Regions from separate parts of the Paenibacillus sp. GP183 genome, predicted to be linked through region 3. Evidence: riboswitches for the same ligand, from Rfam matches in the RefSeq annotation. Region 3 holds a riboswitch; each other region holds the start of a gene.
What was found. Region 3 has a riboswitch for ZMP and ZTP ahead of rpiB (ribose 5-phosphate isomerase B). Riboswitches for the same ligand answer to the same signal wherever they lie in the genome.
Positions count from the first base shown of each region.

Region 1: it holds a riboswitch for ZMP and ZTP, as region 3 does, so the genes downstream of both, BLV33_RS19440 (HAD family hydrolase) here and rpiB (ribose 5-phosphate isomerase B) in region 3, are expected to answer to the same signal.
Region 2: it holds a riboswitch for ZMP and ZTP, as region 3 does, so the genes downstream of both, BLV33_RS05275 (DJ-1/PfpI family protein) here and rpiB (ribose 5-phosphate isomerase B) in region 3, are expected to answer to the same signal.

Region 1 covers NZ_FNSW01000001.1:3,938,461-3,940,727, reverse strand. Annotated here, with positions in the region: partial or broken gene BLV33_RS19445 (sigma factor-like helix-turn-helix DNA-binding protein) at 111-233, opposite strand; gene BLV33_RS19440 (HAD family hydrolase) at 470-1,258, opposite strand; ZMP/ZTP riboswitch at 1,311-1,389, opposite strand; gene BLV33_RS19435 (hypothetical protein) at 1,878-2,150, opposite strand; gene BLV33_RS19430 (PepSY domain-containing protein) at 2,230-2,267, opposite strand, start outside.
Region 2 covers NZ_FNSW01000001.1:1,072,680-1,074,946, forward strand. Annotated here, with positions in the region: gene BLV33_RS05270 (GIY-YIG nuclease family protein) at 1-493, opposite strand, end outside; gene BLV33_RS05275 (DJ-1/PfpI family protein) at 549-1,136, opposite strand; ZMP/ZTP riboswitch at 1,184-1,264, opposite strand; gene BLV33_RS05280 (hypothetical protein) at 1,380-1,895, opposite strand; gene BLV33_RS05285 (HAD family hydrolase) at 2,069-2,267, opposite strand, start outside.
Region 3 covers NZ_FNSW01000001.1:3,608,633-3,610,899, forward strand. Annotated here, with positions in the region: gene BLV33_RS17795 (manganese efflux pump MntP) at 1-49, shown strand, start outside; gene BLV33_RS17800 (low molecular weight protein arginine phosphatase) at 103-702, shown strand; ZMP/ZTP riboswitch at 761-841, shown strand; gene rpiB (ribose 5-phosphate isomerase B) at 939-1,397, shown strand; gene BLV33_RS17810 (TIGR01440 family protein) at 1,413-2,027, shown strand; gene glyA (serine hydroxymethyltransferase) at 2,072-2,267, shown strand, end outside.

The DNA.
Region 1 (2,267 bases), 330 kb from region 3:
TTACACCAGAACCTCAAAAAAAGCCTTATTATTCAGGGCATTTATCGTTTAATCAATAGGATGCGGTCGAAGGGATTTGAACCCTCACGTCTTGTGAGCGCTACTATAAACTACCGCTTCGCCTTATAAAACTCATGGTATAGCTCCATCAGTGCCCGGTTCTCTATTCTTGACACATACGATCGAGAAATTCCCAGCTCCTTAGCAATTTCCCTCTGCGTCCGTTCCTCACCACTGTGCTCAAAGGCCAAACCGCCACATCACGACTTCCTTCTCCCAATCATTTTGACGATGTGGAACACGAAACAAAACAATGTAAAAAATGATTTGCCACCATGATGGTTAATTTTAGCAATTGTGACTATAGAATGCCCTTACAGAAATAGTACACAAAAAAGCCACGCCGTCATGCCAATTATGATAGTCCTACCTGGATACGGGTTATGAAACAACTCATTTTCAAAAGTAACTATCGAACTCCCCTCAAAATCATTTCAAGTATTTGCGCTACACCATCATTATCATTTGTATCCGTTATTTCATCTGCTAAGTTCTTTAACTCATCGACTGCATTCAACATCGCAACCGAATATGCTGATATCTTAAACATTTCAATGTCGTTGTAATCATCACCAAAAACGATAATTTGGGAAGTGTTAATGCCATAATGACTAATTAGTTTTAGTATTCCAGTAGCCTTAGAAACTGATTTATTCATCATCTGAACAAGTTTCCCTTTGTCAGTTAATAAATAATTAACTTTTTCTTCGAATAATAGACGTAATTCCTTTGGCTCACCGAAATCAGTTATTAATATCTTTGTTGCTAAATGCTGCTTTAACTCCCTATACTCACATACTATTGGATGGAATAAAGGGTTATACACGGCATTATCCAGGATTTTATGGTTAGAGTACCAATGGTCTTTAACTTCAAGGCTTATTACACAATCTGGCAGCTTCACTGAACAATAATCCAATATATCTTCTGTAGTTGTTCTGTCAATGGGTATGTGTTCTTCTAGTCCCGCCTTTACATCCACGATCAATGCGCCATTATAAAATACAAATGAGGATATATCTAACAGTTCAATCGGTAGTAATGCCCGAACTGATCTAGGTGGTCTGGCTGTTGCAACAATGATCTTCATTCCGTTATGGCTGCATCTTAAAACTGCATCCAAATTTCGCTCGGACACTTTCTTACTTGAATTTAATAGAGTCCCATCAAGATCAAGAACGATTGCTGAAATATCCATCTCTTTCACCTCCAACCAAAAACAAAAAAAGCATTCGATCAGATTTGACCAAATACTTTGCCCAGGCGTACGGCATATAAATATGTGTTTCCTCGTGGTTATCCACGTTTACGCCAGTTACACATACCAAATATTTACTAAATTATATTAGGAGAATTAATTCAAGTCAAGGTATTATTGTGCATTACTGCCTGATAGTTGAGTAGGCTACCGATGATGCCGGCAGCCTGTTCGTAATGATGCTATCGTACCCGTCCCTCGGTTTTAAGGGGTTCTCTCACGTATACTCACTCATTCGCAGGATTTCATCACCATTGGATACAGTGATCGTTAGGGATGTAAGCTGATGAGAGCCCGCCGTTACATTTTTGGGCATACGGGAATAGAAGAAATGGCTGGAACATTTCCTTAAAGCCTTTTTCTACTGCACGTATACTCCACAAAATCCCTGGAAATTCACCATCCCATGGCTAGCGTAACAAGTGACAAAATCCTATTCAACGTTTTTTGTTAATTCTAATGAACCGCTCCCCAAATTTCATGTAATGTCTTCGATATGTAAAATAAAAAGCCGCGATACTGGTCCGCGACTCCAAAATTTGATATTCAACTTTATGCATTACGCTGTTTTTGCAGTCTTTGTTGTTTTTTTATGTACAGCCTTTGCCTTTTTAATTTTACTCACAGCGTACTTTTTAGAGTTAGCCTTAGTAGTTTTCTTAGCTATTGTATCCTTTTTCTTAGCATGAGTTACGGTGTGTTTAGTTTGAACGGTAGTTTTAGTAGCAGCAAAAGCAGAGCTTGTGAAACTAAATAGTAAACAAGCGGAAAGCCCTAATACGAGTAACTTCTTCATGTTGATTTGTTTCCTTTCTCGTTTTGTAAGTGCCAACAAAGGTGCTGGCTCCTTTAAGGAAAGTATAGCACAAACAGTTTACTTCTTTCGTTAAATATTGTCGGAGTCCAAGCCCTTATTGTAGTTGATCGTCATTCGTTTCCTTATCTTGAC
Region 2 (2,267 bases), 2.5 Mb from region 3:
TATTTGGGTTCTGTCTTATGTTTAGTATGGGTTTTGCTTCTAAAATTAGTTTAATCTCGATATCATTCAGCAGTTCAGATTTCATGGCTATCCAGTTTATTATTAGATTCTTATTTATCCAGTCAATAATTCTTAAGGTGTCATCATCAGAAAATTTATAGTTTGCACCGTTTCGGCTATGGCTTAATGATCCAATTACAGGTCGATAACCAAAGATTGCACCGATACTTCTGAAAAAAGAAGCAGGGCTTTTATGTCTTAAGTCTTGAGTAACTAACCTCTTTAATAAGCTGGTTGATGCTTGCCCAACATAGAGAATATTGTGATCTCTGTTTATTAAGCAAGCAGAATAAGGCTCAGGAATACTTGTAATATCACGAATCATTATACAGTAAATTCCTGGTGTATTGGGAACTTCTGATTCAGCTAATGAAGCTGCAATCACATAATTGGGATTTGTGATATTGTCCTTAAAATGATTTTGATTTTCCAAACAAGGACTTCCTTTCTTTGCCGTGACGCCGTTAATCAGCGTCAGGATCTGATTGTTACTTTTTCCATTCATACTCTAGTTTTGATGCTGTATCAACAGCCCTTTCAATTCCCAACAGCTTTGAAACAACATAAAGGGACGCATCGATTCCGGCAGTTACACCAGCTGACATGATGATTTTTCCATTATCAACGTATCTAAGGTCTTCAACAATCCTGGAATTGCTCGGTGCCGCTTGACGTAATAAATCTATTGCTCTTCGATTTGTTATTATACTCAATCCGTCTAATAAATTCGCTTTTGCCAAAAGCAAAGCTCCTGTGCATACAGATAACACCAGCTCAGCCGTGCTAGCCGTATTATTTATCCAAGTTGTAAGTGATTCATTATACATTTCTGTTCGGGAACCTATTCCACCAGGAACAATTAGTATATCTGGAGGTGGGCAATCATCAAAGCTGTACTTGGGATAAATAGTAAATCCACTGATCGTGTTCAAGGGTTGTACCTTTTCACTTACCGTGTAAACACGAAAATCTTTCCCCCAATTGCTTGCTGTAGCAAAAACATCAAAGGGACCTACAAAGTCTAATCCATCCACTTTCTCATACACCAAAACAGCTACATTCCTAGCTCGTTCCATCGCAATCCATCTCCTTAAAATAGAAAAGTATTTGATCATAGGATCAAATACTTTGCCCAGGCGAACGGCTGCTATGAATATGTGCTCCCCCGTAGTCATCTACGTTATCGCCAGTCGCACATACCAAATATTTACTGTTGATTATATCTGAAAATTGCAAAATGTCAACTAACGAATATACAAGGGATTACTCGCCGATACGAGCTGCCTTTGATCAACTATTTCAAAATATCTCAAATCCATTCAAAAATTCTGATAAATCATTTCGTTGTTATTATTAAATACTTCAACTTTCGCTTTAGATGAATTGGTTAACTTGCCAGTTGGGTGATCTACTATAAAAGCCTTTTCATGATTCATTGTTATTTCTACTATGCTTCCATCTTCAAATTTTATTTTCATTTTTCGTCCTTGTTCGAGTACATCTTTTCGGTGAACGATTACTCCTATAAATGATGTTTCTTGTGTCACTGCAATTACGTCTACTCGTTCTGGTGCACCTCCCCATGAACTTCCAATATACTGAGGTTTGTTATCATTAGTTATAGATAAACTGTAACCAGAGTTATCACCCAAAACAATTGCATGATCATTATAGTACTTTATTGCCAAAGCTTTTCCATGAATATCTTGAAAGTTTACTAATTCTTGTTCAGTAGGTGTTCTACTTATTATAGGGTTACTTGTTCCCTGAAGTTTTAAGCTTGGAAAAAAGAAAACTATGATTACGAGCAAAAATAAAACAACTTTGATTTTCATGATTTTTCCTTCCATTAAGTCCTGTTCTTCGCCGTCTTTACTTCACGTTTCTTCATAATCTCTTTAGATTCCCATATTCTTGTTTCACCCGGTGGGTATATTCCTTTTGTCTGTCGTAGTCGTCTCCGATCAACTTTAGCTGCTCTAATGAATTGTAGTGAAACTTCTTCGAGTTAGTTAATGAGTCTGTTCTTAACATTAATATTTTCAATTAATTCTTCTAAATCCATATCAGCCATAGACTCAATCATTAAATCATAATCAGCAAATTCAAAATGTCTTGTTACATCGTTTGGAACAACTACACAATTTAACCCTGCAGCTTTAGCCGCTTTAAATCCATTGAGTGAGTCTTCGAAGGATATGGCTTGC
Region 3 (2,267 bases):
GCTGGGCGGGGTTATTTTGCTGGCATTTGGGTTAAAATTTCTCCTGTGATAAAATAGAGATGTACGCAAAACACGCTATTATGCGGGCAGGAGGAGTCTGGAATGGTACGCATTCTTTTTGTATGTACAGGAAACACATGCCGCAGTCCGCTGGCGGAAGGTATGCTGCGACACATGCTGCAAGGAGAGAAGCTCGAAGCGGAAGTTCGTTCCGCCGGTGTTTCGGCCGCAAACGGCTCGTCGATATCCCGTAATAGCGAAGCTGTATTACAGGAAAAGGGGATCGGAGACAAGCTGACCTCCAGTGCATTAAACGAACCCGATGTGGAATGGGCGGACGTTATTTTGACCATGACCATGGCGCATAAAGGAATTGTTATTCAAAGACATCCGCAGGCGCTCGAGAAAACTTTTACACTCAAGGAATTTGTCGAAGACGATCCAGCGATTCTGGAGGCAATAGACACACGGACAACGCTGACGGCTGAGCTGCAATTGAAGCAAGCCTTGTCACAGCCCATTTCCAATGATGAAAGAAGCCAGCTCTCCAAACTGAATAAGCACATTTCCAGCTTTGATATTTCAGATCCGTTCGGGGGCTCTTTGGATGCATATCGGTTAACGGCTCAGGAGATTGAACTCCATTTAAAAAAGCTGGTCATCAAGCTTCAGGGCTTCAGCAGTGACTTGCGCGACCGATAACCAGGCCTTTTCATCTTTACAGACGGCGCAGATTGCGCTAAAATAAAGCTATTCAAGCAGGACTCGATGTAACTGGCGACAAGTGGGAGAAACCACAATGGAGCATCGAGCTATACGGCCGGTCGCCTGGGCAAAAGAGCAACGCGTACTTGTACGTGTCCTGCTCTTTTTTCGTTTTTCCATGCAGTTTGCGTTATAATAAGGATGCAAAAGTGGGTAAAAGGAGCGGATGGACTATGAAGGTTGCGATTGGAGCGGATCACGGCGGTTACCGGTTAAAAGAAGCTGTTATCCCCTCGATTGAAGCGCTTGGCCATGAAGTTGTGGATCTGGGCTGTGATTGTGAAGACTCCGTTGACTATCCGGATTATGCGCTTCCGGTTTGCGAGAAGGTGGCTTCCGGCGAAGCTGATCGTGGGATCTTGATCTGCGGTACCGGGATTGGCATGACGATTGCTGCGAACAAAATCCCGGGAATCCGCTGCGCCTTGGTTCATGACCTTTTCTCTGCCAAAGTTACACGGGAACATAACGATTCCAATGTGCTTGCCATGGGTGAACGCGTGGTTGGACCCGGAATTGCGCTGGAAATTGTGAAAACCTGGCTCGAAACAGATTTCTCCGAAGGCGCTCGCCATCAAAACCGCATCAGGAAAATGAAAGAGCTGGAAGATCGTTACACGCTGCATCCATAAGGAGAAGTGAGATCGATGACAGATTCAGGCATGCAAACGGTTGGACAGGACGTAGGGACCAACCTGCGGGAATTGGTTCGGGTCGGCGGGCTTAAGGCTGGACAGGTACTGGTCATCGGCACAAGCACCAGTGAAGTGCTTGGGCATCGGATCGGAACTTCCGGTACGCTCCAGGCAGCTGAACCGATTTATCAAGCTGCCCTCAAGATCGCCGACGAGTTCGGATTATTTCTTGCTTTTCAATGCTGCGAGCACTTGAACCGGGCTCTGGTCGTGGAGGAGAACATCCTCTCGCGCTATCCATTAGAGACGGTTTCTGCCATACCGATACCCAAGGCTGGAGGCTCAATGGCCTCGTATGCGTTTCGCCATTTCAAGCGGCCTGTGCTAGTGGAAGCTATTCAGGCGCATGCAGGGATCGATATTGGAGACACGCTGATTGGCATGCATCTTCGCCGAGTCGCTGTTCCAGTCAGGCCGCCGATTCGTACCATAGGCCATGCTCATGTGACCATGGCTATCACTCGGTCGAAGCTGATCGGGGGAGCAAGGGCTGTTTATACGGAGGAAGACGCGGGTTTGCAAGTTAAAGATTCATCTCAAACCGACGATTGCAGCAACTTAGGATGACCTTTTTTAAAATATAGAGGATACGCCACTAGGAGGAAATAAAAATGACAGCACATTTAAGCAAGCAAGACCCAGAAATTGTGAAAGCTATGAATTTGGAAATTGGCCGCCAACGCGACAAAATTGAGTTGATTGCTTCTGAGAACTTTGTAAGCCAAGCGGTGCTTGAAGCTATGGGTACGGTTTTAACTAACAAATATGCGGAAGGCTATCCGGGCAAAAGATATTATGGCGGCTGTG